Regions from separate parts of the Desulfobacula phenolica genome, predicted to be linked through region 1. Evidence: riboswitches for the same ligand, from Rfam matches in the RefSeq annotation. Region 1 holds a riboswitch; each other region holds the start of a gene.

What was found. A riboswitch is a leader RNA that binds a small molecule or an ion and turns the genes downstream of it on or off. The one in region 1 is predicted to bind cobalamin.
Region 2: linked by a shared signal. The riboswitch ahead of thiC (phosphomethylpyrimidine synthase ThiC) and the one ahead of BLT94_RS00940 (metal-sulfur cluster assembly factor) in region 1 are both predicted to bind cobalamin.
Region 3: linked by a shared signal. The riboswitch ahead of BLT94_RS17985 (TonB-dependent receptor) and the one ahead of BLT94_RS00940 (metal-sulfur cluster assembly factor) in region 1 are both predicted to bind cobalamin.

Annotation. Positions count from the first base shown of each region.
Region 1 covers NZ_FNLL01000001.1:223,262-230,851, reverse strand. The annotation lists gene BLT94_RS22475 (sigma-54-dependent Fis family transcriptional regulator) at 1-1,418, opposite strand, end outside; cobalamin riboswitch at 1,585-1,750, shown strand; gene BLT94_RS00940 (metal-sulfur cluster assembly factor) at 1,777-2,292, shown strand; gene BLT94_RS00935 (sulfite exporter TauE/SafE family protein) at 2,421-3,056, shown strand; gene BLT94_RS00930 (hypothetical protein) at 3,122-3,490, shown strand; gene BLT94_RS00925 (4Fe-4S dicluster domain-containing protein) at 3,660-5,564, shown strand; gene BLT94_RS00920 (hypothetical protein) at 5,588-5,812, shown strand; gene BLT94_RS00915 (reductive dehalogenase) at 6,047-7,450, shown strand; gene BLT94_RS00910 (hypothetical protein) at 7,454-7,590, shown strand, end outside.
Region 2 covers NZ_FNLL01000009.1:105,683-113,272, forward strand. The annotation lists gene BLT94_RS15120 (sensor histidine kinase) at 1-1,013, opposite strand, end outside; gene BLT94_RS15125 (response regulator transcription factor) at 1,010-1,747, opposite strand; gene BLT94_RS15130 (Spy/CpxP family protein refolding chaperone) at 1,946-2,497, shown strand; gene BLT94_RS15135 (flavodoxin family protein) at 2,912-3,550, shown strand; cobalamin riboswitch at 4,089-4,268, shown strand; gene thiC (phosphomethylpyrimidine synthase ThiC) at 4,353-5,657, shown strand; gene cobT (nicotinate-nucleotide--dimethylbenzimidazole phosphoribosyltransferase) at 5,663-6,724, shown strand; gene BLT94_RS15160 (apurinic/apyrimidinic endonuclease family protein) at 6,971-7,162, opposite strand.
Region 3 covers NZ_FNLL01000012.1:106,506-114,095, forward strand. The annotation lists gene BLT94_RS17965 (DUF1538 domain-containing protein) at 1-268, shown strand, start outside; gene BLT94_RS17970 (DUF1538 domain-containing protein) at 285-1,079, shown strand; gene BLT94_RS17975 (P-II family nitrogen regulator) at 1,069-1,416, shown strand; gene BLT94_RS17980 (CBS domain-containing protein) at 1,451-1,855, shown strand; gene BLT94_RS17985 (TonB-dependent receptor) at 1,951-4,044, opposite strand; cobalamin riboswitch at 4,236-4,440, opposite strand; gene BLT94_RS17990 (GntR family transcriptional regulator) at 4,648-5,376, shown strand; gene trpB (tryptophan synthase subunit beta) at 5,540-6,766, shown strand; gene trpA (tryptophan synthase subunit alpha) at 6,759-7,520, shown strand.

The DNA of each region.
Region 1 (7,590 bases):
CCTTCATCATGCTTAACTTTTGAAGAGTTCCCAGGCAAATAAAAAAGAATACAACCGGATTTGGACGTGATGACGGCTCTTTCAACTACATTCTGCAGTTCCCGTACATTTCCCGGCCAGTCATAATTCATGAGCTCCCTGATATTTAACTCAGTCAAATAGGGTACGGGAAGATTCATTTTTCCCGACACTATGTTTAAAAAATGCCGGGCAAGAAGAGGGATATCTTTTTTTCTTTCACGCAGGGGAACAACCTCAATGGGAAAGACATTCAGCCGGTAATATAGATCCTTGCGAAAGCTTCCTGCTGCAACTTCTTTTTCAAGGTTTCTATTTGTGGCAGCGATTATTCTGACATCAACTTTTCTGGTTTTTTCCTCTCCTATTCTTTCATACAACCCCTCCTGCAGAACCCGGAGCAGTTTTCCCTGCATGGTAAGTGGGATTTCTCCAACTTCGTCTAAAAACAGAGTTCCGCCGTCGGCTGCCTGGAATCGACCGGCCCTGTCTGAAATGGCACCGGTAAAAGCTCCTTTTTTGTGGCCAAAAAACTCGCTTTCATATAGTTCCCCTGGAATTGATGCGCAATTCACTCCGATCATGGGCCTGTTCCCTCTAGTGCTTCGTTTGTGAATTTCTCTTGCCACAAGCTCTTTACCCGTTCCTGATTCTCCAAGAATTAAAACGCTGGCACTGGTTGGGGCAACATTGTCTATCTGCTTGATCATATTCACAATAGGAGGACTTATGCCTATGATATCGCCAAAAGACCGGATATGATCAATTTCTTCTCTCAGATATCTGTTTTCAAGTTCCAGCCGGCCCTTTAAGGATCTGATCTCTTCAAATGCACGGGCATTGTCAATGGCGGATGCAGTGAAATTTGCAAGGGTTGCCAGCCACAGTGCCGCCCTTTCTATCCTTTTAAGATCAATCCAGGTGTAAACGGATATAACGCCAAGAATATCATTCTTTGACACAAAAGGTTGAATACAGTGGCCAATCAAATCAGGATTTTGCCTTAGTATGTTTTCATATAAATGTTTTTTTTCTTTTTGAATATTATCCAGACGAACCCCTTGACCACTAAGAGCCACATCACCTATATCTGAAAACCCCAGTGGAATACGGCGTTCTTCTCCATTTATACTTTGCCATTCTTTATTTCCCTGCTCTTTAGTTACGCTTGAAACAAGGTGGAGGCAAGAAGTATTCCGGCACAAATGTTTTTTATTACAGTCATTGCAGTCATCCCCTGTCTTGACGAGCCATATTCTGAGAAAAGCCACATGGGGTCTTGCAACAAAAGTTTCAGATAATAATTTAAGTATTTTTTTTTCAGAACGTTCTCTTGACATCTGCAACATGAGTTTTTGGAGAGACTCAAATTCCGGTTGGTAGCCTTGTGAAATTTTCATGGAATTTTATTTACCACGATAATCAGTTGTTTTTCAACTAATTATCGCCAAAAACGATATATAGTTATTTTCTTCATAAATGGCTATTAATAAAATCATAATATTATTTCAAACAGTTATGATTATTATTATCTTTGGCATATTTCTTGTTATGTCTTTATAACGGAACATTATTTTTTTATCAGTACATGGAAGCCGGTTAAAATCCGGTGCTGCCCCGCAACTGTAAGCGGAATACACCCTGCAATAACCACTGAACAATACGTTTGGGAAGGTGCGGGGAGAAAGTTTGAGCCGCAAGCCAGGATACTTGACTGATAGAACAAATAAACCGTCTTAACCGCGGGGAAAAGAAGGTATGGATATATTTGACAGGAATGCATCTATGCCTTTTGATATTAATATCAGCAACAAATCAAAACTGATCATAATCTATGGATTTCTACTTTTAGTCGTTGCAGCAGTTTTTTTCCAGACCCGGGGACCTTCCGCTTTAAAAAATGAATACTCCTGGACAAACAAGCTAAACTCCGCCTCTTCAGGCCCGTTAACAGAAAATATTGTCAACTCTGCCCTGGCAAATGTCCTGGACCCTGAACTCCAGCTTAATATACTTGAACTTGGTCTTATCTATAAAATGAGCATAATTGACAGAATGGTAAATATTGTCATGACTCTTACCACACCGACCTGTCCTTTTTCACAAACATTTATTGAGGGAATCAAGGATGAATTGTTAAAAATCCCTGAACTTGAAACAATCAATCTAAAGCTCACCTTTGATCCGCCCTGGACCATCAACCGGCTGGCTCCCGAAATACGGGATCAGCTTCTTGGTTTAGGTCAGGCACCTGATCACATTCACAACGAATGAACCAACTAACTGCCGCAGGCAGACCCGGCCATTTCATACTATAATCCGGTCTCCTTGGTTTGCCCGCAGCAAAATATACAAATTGCTGTTTTGATTTTTTTAAAATTTTCATACACAAAGGATTTACCATGGTATCGTTTCTGGAACCTGCAACAAATGGTTTTCTGCTGGGAATTGCCACAGGCCCGGCCTGCTTTACTTCCTGTGTACCCGTGCTTTTTTCCGTAACCCTTGCCAGGGGGCAGATCAATTCACGATCCTCCACCTGGAGTTTTCTTTTAAAATTCATAGGGGGTCGCTTCATTGCCTATCTTGTTTTTGGCCTTGCCATAGGCCTGTTGGGTGAAGCTTTGGGCGCTTATGGATTCAAGACAGGTGCCTGGGCCACCATTGTCCTTTCCGTCCTTCTTATTGCCTATGGCATGGGCGTAAAACTTCCTCATTTCGGCATGTGTTCCCAGGCAAACAAAATCGGTAACACAAATTATTTCCCGTATGTATTGGGAATCCTTACAGGACTTAATGTTTGCCCGCCTTTTCTTTTGGCCATCTCCTATTGTCTTCAAAAATCAGCAAACCCCTTGTTCGGAGTTCTGTTTTTCCTGGCATTTTTTCTGGCCACCACCCTCTATATACTCCCCTTGGGATTCATGGGAGGTTTATCCGGGCGCAAAAATTTTGCCCTGCTTGGCAAAATTGCCTCCATTGGCGTTGGAATCTTTTTTTGTTGTAAGGCAATTTCAATTCTGGGGCTTATTTCATGAAACAGTTAAGTTTGTTTTCAAAACCTTTAATCAATAACCAAAGCATTAATATGAGGAGGAAGGCAATGGAAATTGCAGCTTTTTATCTGGTTGCATGTCTGTTTATGGCTATTTCCGCAGCACTTTCCGGCACACAATGGAATGAGGCCAACGGCGTAATGGAATATCTGCGTCTGATCTTTTTGACCAAACCCGTCATTATCCTGCTCACTGTTGTGATTTTTATTTTAAGTGGAATTCTGGTTCAGATCGGCAAATTTCACTTTAACCTTTCTTATTATGAGATATCCATTATCTGGCTTGCCACATCATGGGTATCCATAACCACACTATGGTTTATAAGCGGAATAAGGCCCTCCTGGACGGAATTCATTGGTATTGTTTTTTGTCATATCGGCCTTGGGATATCCACTATTGCCCGCATATCAAATTAATCATGGAGCAATAAGACATTGAGAACAATAAGACATTGAGAACAAGTAGATATTGAGAACAAGGAGGCATAGAGACCACGAAGGCCTGGTCAGCCAAAGCAATGATTGTGCAGTATATTCAGGCACAAAAACAATTAACCAGTTTTTAATTTTTTTGGAGGAATTTTTTATGGATGAAAAACTTAAAAAGCACATACTTATAGGCTTATGGGTTGTATTTGCCGTATCCATAGTATGTTTTTTTGCATCAAAGCTTAATATTTACGCTCTGTTTGCAATCATGCTGTCTGCGGCCGTTGCCATGGGCTGGTGGAGCATGATGTTCAAGATTACTGAAAAAATGCGAAAAATCGGAATCATATCCATGTCAAGCTTCTGGACAATTATCGCTTTTTTCATGTTCTTTCCTTTTCCCGCACCTCAAGCACCCAACTATATCAAGGGCGAAACCCACAGGTTCAGCGAAATGAACCATGGATTTGGAAGGGCTCTGATGGGGGTTCTCGGCCCTCAAGTAAGCAACAGCGGTCTTGTATACACTGACGAAGAGACCATCAAGTCCATTGACAACCCAAATTTTTTAATGAGCCTTCCTTTGTCAAGGTCGCTTTTTGGTTCAACAATATTGACGGATGCACTCAGGGCGAATGATCAGATAATGGGGGAACCCGTTAAAGTTCATAAATATCCCTGGACCAACTGGGAAGGGGCACACCGGGAGAAAAAACTCGGCTGGAACAAAGGGGATGTTCTGCTGGGAAATGTTGCGGGAAAACTTGGCTACAAAAAGGCGAAATACACTCCCGAAGAAAATGCCATGATGATAAAGGAGATTGGATTATGGCTTGGTTCAGAGGATGTGGGTATCTGTAGAATGGACCCCAGATGGTTTTACTCACATGATTTCATGACGGCGGGAAACCCCCTTCCCCTGGATCAGGTTAAAGAACTCAAATACGGCATTCAGGTGTTCACAGATCAAAGATGGAGAAGGGTCTTAAGTGATCCGGGCTTTTCATGGTGGAGCATCACAAAAAGCGGCCAGGCTTATAGCACCAGCGCATTTATTGCTATACGTCTTGCCCAGACATTAAGGGATATGGGATATGCGGCACGAGTGGGTCATGGAGGTATAAATTATGAAACCATTGAAACACCCTTTTCCGTCTATTGCGGCCTTGGTGAATACGGCCGGCTCAGTGATGCGGTTGTACCAAGCGTAGGCGGCTTAAGATTTAAATCCGCCACCATTCTTACTGATTTTCCAATGGCAGTTGATCCTCCCCGTCAATCCTATGGTGTAACAAGGTTTTGTGAACATTGTGACCGTTGTGCCCGTTCCTGCCCGGTCAATGCAATTCCCATGGGAAAAAGAACCATTGAGAACGGAATTGAGATGTGGCATGTGGACAAGGATAAATGTGTCCGTTTCAGGGTAGGCAATCTAAATGGCAACTGCTGCAACGAATGTCTTAAATCCTGCCCTTACAACAAACCAGCCACGGCTTTTCATCTTATGGGCAATTACATGCTCAAACATTCATATCTTGCTCCTTACCTTTTTGGAAATGTCAACGGTGTAGGGCTTGAAGACTGGCTTGATTACCAGTACGGAACTGATTCAAAACAATTTGGCACAAACCGCCCGGCAAGATGGCTGCTTGAAAACCCAGGTCATAAAACCAAATTTCCACGAAAAATAGGAAGCTATATCTATACTGAAGAAGACAGAAGCCCTGATGAAGAATGGGCAACAGGTGTGGGAGCTAAAATGGGCAAGGTCGGCATACGCTACAAAGGCATTGAATGGGGAGAAATTCCCGCCCACCTCCTTGATGAAAATGGAAGGAACCGTAACATTCACTGGGATATTCCTGATAAAGAGACTGACAAGGATCTTAAGGAAATTGGAGAAGTTTTGACAAAAGAGGAAGCCGAGCGTCAGCTAAAGCAAGGAAAAGCTTATTCCGGAGGCTGGTATAAACAAGACAAAGATGTTTATCCGCCAAGATCAAAATATGAAAAAGGGACCTGGTCTTATAAACAAGCTGCAGACGACTGGGTAAATGAATAAAAAAATTTAACAAGGAGTTATTTATGTCTCTAAAAATAGGTTCAAAGGAGCTGTCTGTGAGTCTCACATGGATTGAGATGTGGGGATGGTCAGTGGTTGTCGGAATGCTTTTGTTTGGACTATGGGGCTTTTACGATGGAATTGAAGTGGGAAGCCTTCGGGCAGGATGGCGATTCATGGCCATGTTTTTAATATTCTCAGCTCCGGGCCTTGTAACCATGTTATTTTTCAAACCCGAAAAAGAATAGTGTCCGGACCATGAACAAGGCTCCCCGAGAAAGAAACCCGCGACCTTGGAAGAAGTTTTGCAAAAAAAACAATTTGCAAATCTTGAGTTGCAGTGTCCTGAGCCGGGGAGCCTTATGAAAAATACCATGGTTGAACAAGGATAATCAAATTTAATTAAAATATCAGCAAACTTTTCATGGAAACCAAATAAGTTAAAGGAAGTTATCCATGCTGATCTGTAAAGGAATTTACATATGAAACCGGGATGGAAATGGTTTGAATTAACAAGCTTTTTATGCCTCATTACGATAGATGGCTTGTTATTGGTTCTTACCACCATACTTTTCTCAGAAAAAATGAGCAAGGGAGTTATCATCAGCTCTATTGCATTGATAAGCATGACAGGGGTCACCTATGGTTTTATCAGATTAAAACAAAGAGGTGCATTTGAGAGCAAAAAAATACAAAAAATTATGATCACCGGCCTGGGTCTGTTCTCCATATTCATACTGGCTCTGTTCATTCCGACCCAGAAGAGCACGGGATCAAATTCCTTTGGTTCAACTCAGATAAAGGCAAAACAGGATCGTTATGATGCAAGACAGCAACCAGGATCAGAGCTTTACGCCGATATGAGTATGGCTCTTCCCTCGGATCAGCTGACCCTTTCCATATATGATATCTGTGTCGGCAAGGTTTCCCATAAGATAAACAGGGATGGAAAACCAGACCAGACCAGAATAAAGGTGACCAATGAAAAAATTTTAACAGAGCATATCAAGGACCAGGCCAAGGCTCTTGGAGCCAGGATGGTTGGAATCACACAGCTTGACCCCACCTTTGTTTTTACAAATGATCACAATGGCAACCCCATAAGGCTTACCCACCCCAATGCCATAATAGTGGGTAAGGATATAAGATATAAGCTTGCTGCTCCATCAGCACCGCTTCCCTGGGAAGAACTTTACTCTTCCATTCCCGAAGAGCTTGCTGCTGCCTTGTCAGGCCGGATGATAAAGACTTCGGAAAAGATACCCGCCAAAGAGCTGGAGAATTTAAAAGAAACCATGAGATTCTTTTCCGAAGGAGGAAAGACAGCAGTCGAACTTGCAAGATTTATAAGGGGAATGGGATATTCTGCAAGGGCACATTACTCAAGGTGGAGCGAAGTCCAGATTGTTCCCCTTGCCATAAAAGCAGGTCTTGGAGAGCTGGCGAGAAACGGCATGATCATCAATGACAAAATGGGGCCAAGGGGTTCATTTGCAGTTGTTACAACCGATCTTCCCCTTGTCTTTGACAAGCCTGTGAAACTGGGCATAAAAGAATTTTGCAACATCTGTAAAAAATGTGCTGAATATTGCCCCACAAAGGCCATACCATTTGGCAAACCCCAGCTTGTAAGGGGAGTCTTAAAATGGCCCATTGACGGAGAAAAATGTGGCAATTACCTTGTGTCTAATCCTAAATGCATGGCCTGCATAGGTTCCTGCCCTTATAACAAACCAGACAATATCCTGCATAATGCTGCAAACTTCATGATTTCCAGAAGATCCTGTCTTACCAATTGGCTCATGGTAAAAATAGATAACCTTCTGGGATACGGTGAAATGGCTGCCCCAGACCCCAAATTTCTTAAAACAGTTAATCAGGGTTAAAAAATGAAAGACAAAAAACAAGAGACCCGAAATTTCATCTTAAAATTAAGCAACAGCAGACATGCCGGCCTGGTCTGGCTCGTCATGGCAGGTATTGTTGCCGGCTGCGGATTCAATATTGCTTTTGGCACCTTTGCCCT
Region 2 (7,590 bases), on a different contig from region 1:
AGGAGTTCCTGGATCAGTTTGGATAAGTGGTCTACATCTTCCATTACCTCGATCACCCGTTGTCGGTTTTCTGTCTGAATTCGCTGTTTCAGGGCACCCAACCCAAACTGAATTCGGGCGATGGGTGAGCCCAGTTCATGGGCCACATCTCCTAGAAATCTTTTCTGACCTTTCACGAAAGCTTCCAACCGTGCGGCCATGTGGGTTACTGCCCTTGCCAGGCGACCGATTTCATCGCTCCGGGGTTCATGAATGGACACATGAAAGCATCCCCTGGCAATTTTTTCTGTGGCAAGGGTGATGCGGGCAAGGGGGCGGGTGATGCTTTTGACCATGGGAATCCACAAGAGTATGGACATCAGCATCATTGCCAGGGCGGCAATCATCCAGGGCAGTGGGTCAATAAAAAAGCCGTTTCCTGTTACGGAATCCGATACGGCCAGTAAAAGTGCAGGGGCCGGCCAGCTGGATGGCCCAGGAGGTAACAGGATTCGAATCCCGGTCCAATAACGAACCGGATGCCGTGTCCGCATTATTAAATGCGATTTTTTCCCCATGGGTTCTTTTTCAAGGAAAGCCCGGGGATCGCGTTTTCCGGGGGGCACCGGCCGCCCTTGAGGAATCCCGAACCTATCAGGAGGTGTCAAATGTCCCGGATGCGGTTTTGGATCCAACGCCTCCCTCGCCCTTGCGATCACTTCTTCAGGCAGATTCGTTTCCATGGAAGAAAAACAAGAGGCGTCTTCAAGCACAAGTGTAAAATCAACCTGATGGATTTCTGCATGTCTGGCAAGCACTTTGGACCAGTTATCCCTTGACGTCTGTTTCAGGTCATGGGCCATAAGCATGCCGGCGGTCCTAAGGCGGTTGAACACTTGTTCTCCGAAAACAGCATGGAGATTAACCTGGGGCTGGAACACAATAAAGATTACAGGAACCGTTGCCACCAAGGCTATGTTGAGAAAAAACCAGCCCACAATTTTTGAAAACAGGGACGACACAGGCCTGATCATGTCTGTTCCCCGGGCATCTTGAACATGTACCCGACGCTTCGAATAGTTTGAATGAACATAGGGTTGCGAGGATCTTCACCGAGCCTGCGCCGCAGGGAAGAGATATGGACATCAACGGTTCGGTCGAACACTTCATAACTGCGACCGGTAACGGCATCCAAAAGCTGATCCCGTGTCAGAACCCGTCCGGCTGCTCCGGCCAGGCAGGTCAAAAGATTATATTCAATGGGGGTAAGGACTATTTTTTTTCCATGAAAACGAACGGTTCGAGAGCTTTGTTCAATTTGCAGATCCCCGAATATCAAGACGTTATCCGCAGCTTCGGATGTAGACTGACTTTCAGATATGAAATATCGGCGGGTAACGGCGCGAAGTCGTGCTAAAAGCTCACGAGAAGAAAAGGTCTTGGGCAAATAATCATCGGCCCCCATCTCAAGTCCCACAATTCTGTCGGTTTCTTCACCCCGCGCGGTGAGCATCAAAACCGGTATGTCGGATTCCTTGCGCAACCGTTTCAATACCTCGAACCCATCCATCCCCGGCATCATCACGTCCAGAATCACCGCGTGATAGTCACCCTCAAGGATCATTTGCAGTCCCTGGGTTCCGTTGTGGGCAGCCTCTGCATCGTATCCCATGGGCTCCAGGTAATCCGCCACAAGCCGGCACAGTTTTTTGTCATCGTCGATAATCAAAATTTTCATCTTAGCCGGCACAATCTCTTGATGCGTCATTATGATATCCTTTTTTTAAATTCAACTTAATATCCTCATTTTTTATACCATAATATAACACCGGGGCAATTCACTTTACAAAATTCTTACAATTTTGTTTTCGAATAACATAAATTCTTTACACCCGTTGCCTATCATAAGTTCAAGATCGAGGAAGAAATCCTTGGAAAAATGACAACCATTAAAAGGAGATACACCATGAATTCTAATTTTAGTAAAAAAATCGGCACTGGCGTAATTGTTTTTGTGATTATGGTATGCTTTACTCCATCACTGGCAGGGGCGTTCACACCAGACTACCAAAGGCAGGACAAGGGATTTGACAGGCAAGACCATAATCAGCCCGCCCTTGGAATCTGGCGAAATCCGCAAATGGTTCAGAAACTGAAACTCACAAAAGAACAGGTCAAACAGCTCCGGGATGCGGATTTTACCTTTCGTGAAAAGTGTTTGGAGTTGAAAGCACAACTCGACGCTTTTCGTCTGCAAATGGATAAGGCATTTTCCGATGACATTGTTGACAATGCAGCAGTCATTCAACTGGCGAAAAAAATTTCAGACATAAAAGGTAAAATTTTTATCCAGGATATTGAATCTCGACTGGCGGTTGGAAAAATTCTGAATGGGGATCAAATCAAAAAGCTGAGGCCGGATGATATGCATCAGAAAAAGCAAGATTCAGGGCATGGTAAAAAAGCCATCCCCGGACCTCATGGGATGGAAATGCCTGATGATAAAAAAGTCTTTTGAAAATTGAAACCGGTAACATAAACTTGCGATTCGACATGGTGCCCCTTCTGCAAATTAGGAAAAGCGCCTAATAATAACGATAGAATAGCAGTATTTTAAAATCAATAACAGGAACTCAATCAATGTTTTTGTTCACAAACAAATTAATCTTTAATGTACGTTCAAGATAAACCCCAAAAGATCCCGCATCAACAATTTTTTGAATGTTTGTTCAAAATAGTCTTTTAAATTAGGATAATGGTGTTAAAATATGCGTAATTTGATTAAATTGCAAACCTCCTTTGTAAACCGTATTATTAAATATTATTGTTAATATTGTAGCAATTATTACAGAATGTTTGGCTATTTAAAATATATTCGTTTGTATCAATGAACGATAGGAATCAATATCTATATCAAATAAGGAGAATATAAATGAGTATCGACGTATTAGGAATTTCCGGAAGCCCCACAAAAAACAGTAACACAGATCGTATCATCAAAGCGGTATTGGATGCAACCGGTGCAGAAACCGAATTTGTGAAGCTCAGTTCAATTAATGTCAGACCCTGCCTTGCCTGTTATAAATGCGTCCATGATAACGTTTGCAAACAAAACGATGACTTTCCTGCACTTGCAGAAAAAATTAAAGCAGCCAAAGCCCTGGTGATTGGTGGATATATTCCCTATTCACAAATTGATGGATTCACAAAGGCGCTTTTAGAAAGATTCTGGTCGTTCAGACACCAGAAAAATCTTTTAAAAGGCAAACTGGTTGCAACCGTTCTGACCGGACTTGTGCCGGAGGCACTGACCGCTGTCAATAAAGCATTGGCTACCGAGTTCAAAGAATATGAGAACATGGATCTTATCGGACAGGTAACGGTTCAGGGAAATATTGTCTGTGCGTTCTGCGGTGTGGGGTATGATTGCGAGATGAGTGCATTCAGAAGTAATCTGATTGAGACCGGAACAAAGGCAGCTGATGTTCAATATGCCAAAGTAGAGGATCAAAAGGAAGTATGGGACGAAGCCGTGCGAATTGGAAGTCTAATGGGTGAGCGGTTAAAATAGATAAAGATTGATCCAGTTTTTTTTGAACATCAATGCGTCAAACAGTTTAAAAAGGTAGCAGACTCAGGCCCATCTTTTTTCGAAAATATCATTGAGCTTTTCAACGGCAGACAAGTTAAAAATTATTATAATACCGATATCGCACCGATAGGGTGGAGCGCGGAGCGGTCCACCCTATCATCACGATATATGCCTTTTTGCGACACATTATATGTTCTGCTCAGGAATGGAATAAGTATGGATTCTGATTCAGAATACTCAAGATCGAGGATTTTTGCTACAGCTTCCAAATCAGTATTTTTAATCTCATTCATAAAATTCAAGTATTTCTTCATCGGATATAGGTTCGTTCTTGTCTTTCTTGCTTGTTTTCAGAAGGATCTCGTATAAGTTTGTTCGATTTTAAAATAATTTCTTAGTGTTCATTGATTATATTTAAGCTGACCCGTATCCTTACAAGGAGACCGTGCAACGTTACCCATGTAACCTTGATCGTCGTGCAAAAAAAATATTGACTTCACACGCCGTATTCTATAAAAAGTGTTCATATTTTGTTGGTTGCCTTGGCAAACGGAATACGGTGAAACTCCGTAACGGTCCCGCCGCTGTAACCGGAAACATCTGTTTTTTTTTATAAAGGCCACTGTGAAAACGGGAAGGCTAAAAAAACAGGTTTAATGCCGGAAGTCAGAAGACGAGCCAGGTAAAAATCATTGTAAAATCTAATGGTAAAAGGTTTTGTAAGAACTCATCTCTTGCAAAATTTTTTTGGTTTTACAGGAGATTTGATAGCGAGGAAACTATGACAACACAGCTTGAGCATGCCCGCCAGGGAACCATCACAAAACAAATGCAAATCGTTGCCCAGACTGAAGGGCTGTCTGAATCCTTTATTTTAGATCATGTGGCAAAGGGTGAAATTGTTATCCCCTGTAATCCCAAGCGCCCCGGGCAAAAGGTTACCGGAATTGGAACCGGCCTGCGCACCAAGGTGAACGCTTCCATTGGAACCTCTTCAGATATCTGTGATGTTAATCTTGAGGTGGCAAAGGCAGAGGCTGCCCGGGAAGAAGGGGCTGACACCTTAATGGAATTGTCTGCTGCCGGGGATCTTGATAACGTAAGGCAAACGGTTCTGGCCAATACCGATCTTGCCGTGGGCAATGTGCCGTTGTACCAGGCATTTAAAGAAGCCATCCGCAAATACAAAAATCCGGCAAAATTAGACCCTGAATACCTGTTTGACCTGATTGAAAAGCAATTGGATGACGGCTTGAGCTTTATGGCCATTCATTGCGGGATTAACCAGTACACCATTGAACGCTTAAGAAAACAGGGATTTCGTTATGGCGGTCTGGCATCCAAGGGCGGAACCTATATGGTGGCCTGGATGGATATCAATAAAAAAGAGAACCCCTTGTATGAGCAGTTTGACCGTGTGTGTGCGTTGATGAAAAAATATGATGCCGTTCTTTCCTTAGGCAACGGGATCAGGGCCGGTGCCATCCATGACAGCCATGACCGTGCCCAGATGGCTGAAATGATCATCAACTGCGAACTGGCGGAAATCGGTCGGAATCAGGGCTGCCAGATGATGGTGGAAGGACCGGGCCACGTCCCCCTGGACGAAATTGAAGGCAATATCATGCTGGAAAAACGCATGTCCGGCAATGCGCCTTATTATGTTTTAGGCCCCATCCCCTGCGATACCGGCGCAGGATACGATCATATCACCGCCGCCATTGGTGCGGCAAGTTCCGCCCGGTTTGGCGCGGATCTGATCTGTTATATCACTCCTGCCGAACATCTTGCCCTGCCGGATGTCAATGACGTGAGAGAAGGCGTGAGGGCCACTCGGCTTGCAGCCCGTATCGGGGATATTTCCAAATACCCTGACCGGCGGGAAAATGAAAAACAGGCTGCCATGGCAAGACGGGACATGAGATGGAATGATCTGGAAAAATATCTGTTATTTCCTGAAATTGCCAGAAAAACCCGTGAGGAACGTGCGCCTGCCCAACAAGAAACCTGCACCATGTGCGGGGATTTTTGTGCCATGAAAAAAGGCATGGAAATATTTGAGAAGGATATTACAGACAAGAGGTAAGTATTATGAGCTTATTAGATCAGACTATTTTATCCATTGATGAAACACTTGATGAGGATGCATTTCATTCGGCAAAAGAACGGCTGGCAAATCAGGCCAAGCCGGTTGGAAGTCTTGGCATCATGGAAGATATCTCAGCAAGGCTTGCCGCAATAAAAGGCACCATTAATGTTAATCTTTCAAATAAACGGATCATTACCTGTGCGGGAGATCACGGGGTTACCCAGGAAGGGGTCAGTCTTTTTCCGGCTGACGTCACCCCCCAGATGGTCTATAATTTTGCCAATAACGGGGCATCGGTCAATGTCATTGGAAAACATGCGGGTGCTATTGTTAAAGCGGCTGATATAGGGGTAAATCATGATTTTGCCCCGGACCTGCCCATCTTTCATAAAAAAGTCAGATACGGGACCGCCAATTTCACAAAAGAACCTGCCATGACACGGGCAGAGGCTATTTTGTCTATTGAAGCAGGCATTGAAATCGTAAATGAACTTGAGGCTCTGGAGCCGGTTGATCTGTTGGGAACCGGCGATATGGGGATCGGCAACACAACACCTTCTTCCGCCATTATTGCCGCCTTTTCCGGAATTGAAGTTGAAAAACTTACGGGCCGCGGGACCGGTATTGATGATAAGAGCTTGAAAAATAAGATTAATGTCATCAAAAAAGGACTTGCCCTTCATAAGCCTGATCCCCATGATCCTGTTGACGTGTTGTCAAAAGTCGGGGGACTTGAGATCGGCGGGCTTGCAGGCCTCGTCCTGGGCGCTGCCGCCAGGGGCATTCCGGTTATCTGCGACGGGTTTATCTCTACTGCAGGTGCTTTGATTGCCTGCGAACTTGCACCTGCGGCAAAAAATTATCTTTTTGTCAGTCATAAATCCGTGGAAACAGGTCATCGGTTCATGCACAAACGACTGGGGCTTGAACCCTTGATTGATTTGAAATTCAGATTAGGGGAAGGAACCGGCGCTGCCGTGTGTATGGAACTTCTGGATCTTTCCACAAGAATTCTTGCAGACATCAAAACTTTTGAAGAAGTGGGAATCAATGATGTCCAATAGGTATTAGAAGTTGATGATTTTGGGTTACCGGTTGATTTGGTTGATGCGTTCTGAAATCAGTTAAATCCAATAGGAATTGCATACCCTGCCATGGCAAAATCGCCATGGCAGGGTATGCAATTAAAGAACATTAAATCCCGCTTCTTTCCATCCATTGATTCCTTTGTCAAGAAACCTGACATTGGTGTAACCTTCTTTTGTGTATTGTACGGCAAGACCTGCCGAAGACTTATCATCGACTCAGCCTCAGTAAAAAATAATGTCCGTGTCTTTGCCAAGATCAGGTTTTAATTTTAAAAATTCACTCATGGGAATGGCACCTTCAAGGTGGGCCTGGGAATGAAATTTTTCATCGTCATAGATGCAAACCAGCAAGGACAGACCAGAATCCACCCTTGTTTTTGCATCAACTGCTGAAATTCTATTCAGGGTTGTCATAGTTATGTCTCCATGATTTTTGGGTTGCTGTTAGAATCTGTCATTTCATAATATATGCATGAATTTTCAGTGGGCAAACTGCTTTTTCAGGCGCATATCGTCTCTTCTGCTATCTTGAAATCGTAATGATTTTATAAAAAATCCCATGCAAAATAAATACAGCCAAATTTTTAAGCATAACTTTTTTGGGAATATTGAAAATTATTTATTGAAATTAAGGGTTTTTACTGATTGTATTTTTTTTATACAAAGTATAAACTTGGTTTTAATTAAAATCCAGATGATTTTATATGAAAGTCTTAAAAAATTCATACAGAGGCTTTCAATCTTTGTTGTGGGCAAACCAGGATGAAATACCAAGTCTGCCCGTGGCAGTTATAGAAAAATTTATGACAATGCGATTTTTTGATATATAAAATTAATATCGG
Region 3 (7,590 bases), on a different contig from region 1:
GCCAATTCATTATCTGATCATCGGCGGCTATGTTTTTGTTATGCTGATGACATTCATCGCCCCCAAAGAAATTGTCGGCATCGCTTATGATGCAGGTGGCGTGACCACCTCCACCATCACCGTGCCCCTGGTTGCAGCTTTGGGGGTAGGCCTGGCCTCATCCATCAAAGGACGGAGTCCGCTTGTGGACGGTTTTGGTCTTATCGCTTTTGCTTCTCTTCTTCCCATGATTTTTGTCATGGGTTATGGATTGATTATTTTCAGATAAAAAAAGGCCTGTTATAATGGAATTCATACATGATTTCAGCAAAATATTGTTAGCCACCTGTAGGGATGTATTGCCGATCATTATTCTTATCAGCGTTTTTCAAATACTTGTTTTACGCCAAAAAATTCCCCATTTGAGCCGTCTCATTGTCGGTGGCATCTATGTTGTTATTGGTCTTGCTTTATTTCTGGCAGGACTTGAAAAAGCACTTTTCCCTTTGGGCAATATAATGGCAACCCAGCTGTCTGATCCGGTCTTTATTTACGGCACAGAAGAAATTGTCACACATGCAGACTGGAAAGCTTATGGCTGGGTGTACCTGTTTGGTGCAATGATCGGTTTTGCCACCACCATTGCAGAACCCTCTCTTATTGCAGTGGCTTTTAAAGCCAGCGAGGTTTCAGCCGGGACGATCAAACAATGGGGCCTGAGAATTACCGTGGCCCTGGGAGTCGCTTTTGGAATCAGTCTTGGCACTTTTAGGATTGTAACTGGTACGCCGCTTTATTTGTATATTCTTGCGGGCTATGTGATTGTTATCGTACAGACCATGTTTGCCCCCAAAAGCATTATTGCCCTGGCCTATGATTCGGGCGGGGTTACGACTTCAACGGTTACCGTGCCACTGGTAGCGGCTCTTGGCCTTGGGCTGGCCGCCACCGTACCTGGGCGGAATCCTGCTCTTGACGGGTTTGGCCTTATTGCCTTTGCCAGTCTGTTTCCAATTATAGCTGTCATGGGCTATGCACAGTTGATGCACTGGTTTGCCAAACACAAAAAAAAAATACTGGAGAAAACAAATGCGCTTTAAACTTATTTTATCCCTGGTAAAAGAGGATATAACTGACCGTATAGTGGATGCGGCAAAAAAGGCTGGAGCCACAGGGGCAACCATTATACCGGCCAGGGGAACCGGCATCCATGAGGCGAAAACCTTTTTTGGCCTCACACTGGAAGCCAGGACCGATATTGCCATGCTGCTTATTGAAGAACATCTTGTTAGCAAAATTTTAGATGCGATAAAAAAAGCGGGACAATTCCACAAACCTGGAACCGGTATTGCTTTTGTGATTCCTGTTGAGCAGGTTGCCGGTCTGGAAAGCCAGATAGAAAGTTTTAAGGAAGAAGTTAAAAAAAGTTATTTTTAAACAATTATCATTATTTCTACAGGGGAATAAAAATATGGTATCTGACAAAACCTCAATAATCAGGGCAAGAGACGTGATGTCCAAGGGAATTGTCTCTATTGACGGCATTGCAACAGCCAGTGAGGCTGCCGCCAAAATGCGTTCTGAAAAAGTCTCTTATCTTCTTGTCAACAAACGGCACAAGGATGATGCCTGGGCCATGGTGGTTGTTCAAGATTTCATTAAAAAGGTGATAATCCCGGGTCGTTCACCGTCTGAAGTTAATGTTTATGAAATCATGACCAAGCCTGTTATTACCGTTCCGGCAGATATGGACATTCGTTACGTTGCCCGTTTGATTTACCGTGCCGGTATTCGAAGAGCTCCTGTGGAAGATTGCGGAGAGCTTATCGGTATGGTTTCCCTGGCATCTTTGATCCTTGATAATGATCTTTTTTAATATTTTTTGTTTCAAGGATTATAAAATCGATATTGGCCTGATCCCTGCCTATGCATTAATTCATCTCCAAGGATCAGGCTTTGATTGTATTTTAATTAGAAACTATAGCTGACACCTGCTTCAAAATATGCTCCGTCCTGAACATAGTAGGCGTTTTTAGGCTCGCCGTCGGCACTGGTTAAGGTGCCTGCAGTATTTGAAACATATTCAAGATCTTCATCAAAAATATTTTTACCCAGAACCCAGAATTTCCATTGGTTCCAGGCATAGGAAATTCTTGCATCAACAGTTGTTTTGGAAGGATATTTTATGCGGTTTAAATAATCCACATATCGTTCACCCATGTAATTGATATCCATGCTTAACTTGAGTCCTTCCAAAGGAAAAAAATCAAGCCCCACAAGACCGCTGAATTCAGGTACCCAGTAAATTTGTTTTCCGGCAATGTCGGCGTGCTTATCCGTGGTGTTTGACGGATGAAGTTTGGCAGATACTGTGCCTGAAGTCCATTGGATATCCTGGTAGGTGCCGGCCAGACGGTAGCCGAAAAAAGAACACACCCGGCCATCGGCTTCAAGCTCAATGCCTTTTGCCTCGGCATCACCGATATTTCCCCGTCCTCGAGATGTCGTTCCTTCATAGACTGAGCCGAACTTGTCCTTATAATCTGAAAAATAGAGGGTGGCATTTATATTGAAAGCCTTGTTCAGCATGTGCTTATAACCGATTTCATAAGTCATAACCTCTTCTGGCTCCAGGTTTTCAGGAGGGTTAAAAGTTCCGCCATCTTCAACCGCCCAGGCATAATACCGGGGCGTTGGAAACCAGTAATTTCTTCCTGCTGAAACATAGAGGTTTGCCTTGTCCGTGAAACGGTAGGACGGGGCCATAAAATAACTGAACATGGTTCGATCCTCATCTGCAATATTTGGCACCTTGTCTTGCAGTTTAACTTCGGTCCTGTCCAGTCGTCCTCCTGTTTTAAATCCCCATTTTTCTTGAAAAAGAAAGTCATTATCCCAGAAGATACCATAGGTTTTCTCCTGGAGATCAAAATTGTATGCATCCGTGTTTTTACCCGGATCAAACGGATATATCCGGCTTACATCATTATCAATGCTTTCATAATTCAATCCAATTGAGGGTGTATAGCTTATGGCACCAAAATTAAAATGGTATCCGCCTGAAATTGAGACCGTATAAGTATCTTGTTCAGAATCATTGTGATACACACTTGAGGGTTTATCAAAAAGATAAGCAAGGCTCTTGTCTGTTTCATCATAACCTGTCCAGGAAAGTGCGGAATCGATAAATTTTTTCTCATCTTTATGAGACAGTTCAAGGGCAATGATTGAATTTTGCTGCTCTTTTTCAGTATGCCAGATCAAATCCGAATCTGTTTCACTTTTCGGAAAATGGATGTCCCTGCGGTAATTTTCCAATTGCCACAGGTACTTGCGAAAACCATACGCAGTCTCCATATCATAGTCCATATGATTAACCCATATGCCAATGCGGGTCTGGTCAGACAAATTATACCCAAGCCTGGCAAGAACCGATAACCTGTTTTCTTCTTCCTGCTCATACCCATCAGTGTGATGGTTTCCAACATTTAACATGTAATCATACTGGTTTTGCCTGCCATGGAGGGATGCGGTTTCATCATGGGTATCCCATGAACCGTATGCGGCAGAGACATCACCATGAATGCCTTCTTGCTTTGCTTTTTTGGTAATAATATTGATGACCCCACGAGCCGCACCAGGCCCGTATGCAATCCCGGCGGAGCGCAGCACTTCAATGCGCTCAATTTGAGCTACGGGAATAAAGTCAAATTCACTATACCTGGAATCCCCGATTTTTTGCGGGATACCGTCAATCAGGATAACAGGCCCCCCTGCCATTGCGCTTTTGTTGCCGCGAATCACAACTGTACCGCGCTTTGCACTACTGTCAACAACACCTGGAATTTTACCCAGGGCTTCGATAACATTTTTTGCCCCCATTTCTTCCAATTCCGTTCCAGTGATAATGGAAAGACTGGCAGGCGTATTAATTGCATTTATTTTATTGGTGGAGGTGACAACCAATTCATCCATTTTATGAACAGGTTCTTTTATTTCCAAGGCCATTCCATAAGCAGGCAGAAAAACAGCTAAAAAGATCAAACCAACAAGACAGCGTTTCATTTAAATTCCTTTCACAATTATAATTAAACAATCCATAATTGATTCGGAATTTTCCTGATCATCAGGCAAAAGTGTTTTTGATATGCTTGAAACAGGGCAAACAAAAATCCCGAATCACTCCAAATGTTTGATCCGGGAAGTCCCTTTTTTTATCCTCAAAATCATTTAATCCACTTCTGTCCATAAAGCAGATTATCAATCAGGTTTCGGCAGGTCTTCTGACTTCCTTTCTTTTTTGGCAGCCTTCCCATTTTGTTCAAACAAAACAGTGACATTTTCCAGCCAAAAAAGTTCCCCTTTATTTTAAAAGAGGCAGGGTTACAGCGGCGGGCCCGTCCCTGAATTTCACAGGAGTTCCCTATTAAGCATTAAAGCACCAAAACACAGGTATTCCTATTGACAGACAGTAAAAAAGTCAAGGTAAATTTATTTTAACTAATTCATATTACCCCAAACCTACAGCAAGTGTTTCAAAACAAAAAGGATTTTGAAAAAACAACATTTTTGAATGCTTAAAATCCAATATTTGTTAAAATGTCTTGACAACTTTACAGATATTTTTTATCTTTTGCTATTCTTCCAATAATTATTACGGGGTTAATAATGCTCAACCACAAGTCACCGCTTCCTTTATACCATCAGCTGGCAGACATCCTGACAGAACAGATCCGATGCGGAACATACATGCCCGGAGATCTTATCCCGTCTGAAAACGGGATGGCAAAGCAGTACGGCATTGGCCGTCCAACAGTGCGCCAGGCCATGGATACACTTGTCAAAAAAGGCCTTGTTGAACGCAAAAGAGGGTCTGGAACTTTTGTGAAGCAACCCGGCAACCAGGTGGACCTGTTTTGTCTTGCAGGCACGTCCCAGGCGTTTGAAACAAAAGGGATCAAGACTGAATCAAAACTTCTGGCTCCTCTGGCTGCCGTGAATGTTACTGATGATAAAACCAATCCTTTTGAAGGAAAACCCGCTTTTTTTTTATCGCGCCTAACCTGTGTTAAGGCAGATCCTGTATTATTGGAGGATATCTATCTTCATCCAGTATTGTTCAGGGGCCTGGAAACTGTGGATCTTGAAAACAGATCCCTTTCCGGGGTGGTGTCGGATCAGTATTATCTGAAGCCGGAAACAGGCAGGCAAACCTTTAAAATATCTTTTCTGCCTGAAAACAAGTCAACTGCACTTAACCTGAATCCTTCCGATCCTGTTCTTGAAGTGGAACGGACTTTGAATTTCCCGGAAGCACCCGGAGCTATATTTTCACGTTTGTACTGCAGAACGGATAAATTTGCATTTTCCCAGACCATGAGCCTTAAGATGACATAAACGACATAAACAATCAAAAAACCGGATCATATCCGGCCATTGGAACCAATGGTTTACATATAACGGCAATGGCAGATCACTCTGCCACAATAAACAATGAAAAATATTTAATTTCAGCAGGTTAAATGTTCTTTCGTATAAACCATGAGCAGGAGCAAATAACATGAAAAACAGGGGATATTACGGTAACCATGGCGGGGCATTTTTGCCTGAGATTCTGGTTGCCACGTTTGATGAACTGGAAATTGAGTTTGAAAAAATAAAAAAAGATCCGTCTTTTTGGAAAGAGTATGAAACCTTGATGGGATCTTACTCCTGCCGTCCCACCCCTTTGACCTTTGCTGACAACCTTACCCGGGAATTTGGCGGTGCAAAAATATATATCAAGCGAGAAGACCTCAATCACACAGGCGCCCACAAAGCCAACAATGTAATGGGTCAGGGGCTGCTGGTCAAACGTATGGGGAAAAAGCGGGTGATTGCGGAAACAGGGGCAGGACAGCACGGGGTGGCAACTGCCACAATGGCGGCAAAGTTCGGATTTGACTGCACCATCTACATGGGGGAAGTGGATGTGTTGCGCCAGCGTCCCAATGTGTTCTGGATGGAGCAGTTAGGTGCCACCGTGGTTCCGGTAAAAGACGGCACAAGAATTTTAAAGGATGCCATCAACGAAGCGTTCCGGGACTGGGTAACAAACATGGACACCACCCATTATGTCCTGGGAACCGCCTGCGGGCCACACCCTTTCCCGGAAATGGTCTCTTATTTTCAATCCATTATTGGCAAGGAGGCAAGACAGCAGATTCTGGATGTGGAAGGAAAACTTCCCAAACGGGTGTATGCATGCGTGGGCGGCGGGTCCAATGCCATGGGGATTTTTTCAGGATTTTTAAATGATCCTGTGGAGCTTGTGGGGGTTGAGGCAGGAGGCAAGGGTTTAAATTCAGGCATGCACGCCTCCCGGCTGAGTTCGGCAGATGGAAGCCATGGTATTGCCCAGGGGTATAAGACCTATTTTCTCCAGGATGATGACGGCCAGATGAAAGAGACCCACTCTATTTCAGCCGGGCTGGATTATGTGGGAGTGTCTCCGATTTTATCCCACATGCATGACCAGGGAACAGCAAGGTTTGAAAGCGCAACAGATACCGAGGTTGTGGCTGCGCTGAAACTGACCATGCAAAAAGAAGGAATTATCCCGGCCCTGGAATCCGCCCATGCTTTTGCCAGGGCATTTAAGGAAGCGCCTTCCCTTTCAAAAGACGATGTGATCATCATCAATCAGTCCGGCAGGGGTGACAAGGACATTTTTACAGTGGCAGAGGCTGTTAATGATCCCAAATGGAAAGAATTTATTATTGAAAAGGCCAAAGAATACAATGCTTGAATCCTATATAAAAGACCGACTCAAAAACCGTGATATTTTGTTGATGACCCATATTGTCATGGGGTATCCCTCCTTTGAAGACTGTTTTGAAATCGTAAGGCAGATGGTTGATGCCGGAGTGGATTTAATGGAATTGCAATTGCCGTTTTCAGAACCCATGGCAGACGGTCCTGTGATTTTAAAAGCCAACCAGGCAGCTCTGGAAAAAGGGTCAACCGTTCAAAAATGCTTTGAATTTGCCCGGGCCGTATCAAAGGAATTTTCCATCCCGTTTTTGTTCATGAGTTATGCCAACATTCTTTTTAAATACGGAATGGAAAAATTTTCAGACAAAATGGTTCAAATAAATCTAAAAGGTGCCATTGTGCCGGATCTGCCGCCTGAAGAGGGCAAAGAGTATATCTGTGCCATGCAAAAAAATAATCTGGACCCCATTTATATTTTTTCCCCGGAAACAAGCGATGAGAGACTGGCATATTTAGCCTCCCATGCCTCAGGCTTTGTCTATTGCCTTGCCAGGAAAGGGGTTACCGGAAAAGACACTGCTTTTTCAGATGATCTTGCCGTTTATCTGTCAAGGTGTCGAAAGGCCACTGACCTTCCTTTGGCCGTGGGATTCGGCGTAAAAGAAAAAGCTGATGTGGACTATTTAAAAGGCAAGGCAGATATTGCCGTGATCGGCTCCCAGACTATCAGGATCGTGGAAGAAAAAGGTGCTGCTGCAGCCGGGGAGTTTATCCGCAGCCTTTTGTAACATGTGATCTGTTAATGCCTTACTCCTCAATTTTTTGTTAAAAAAAACAAGAAAATTAGAAGAGATATCT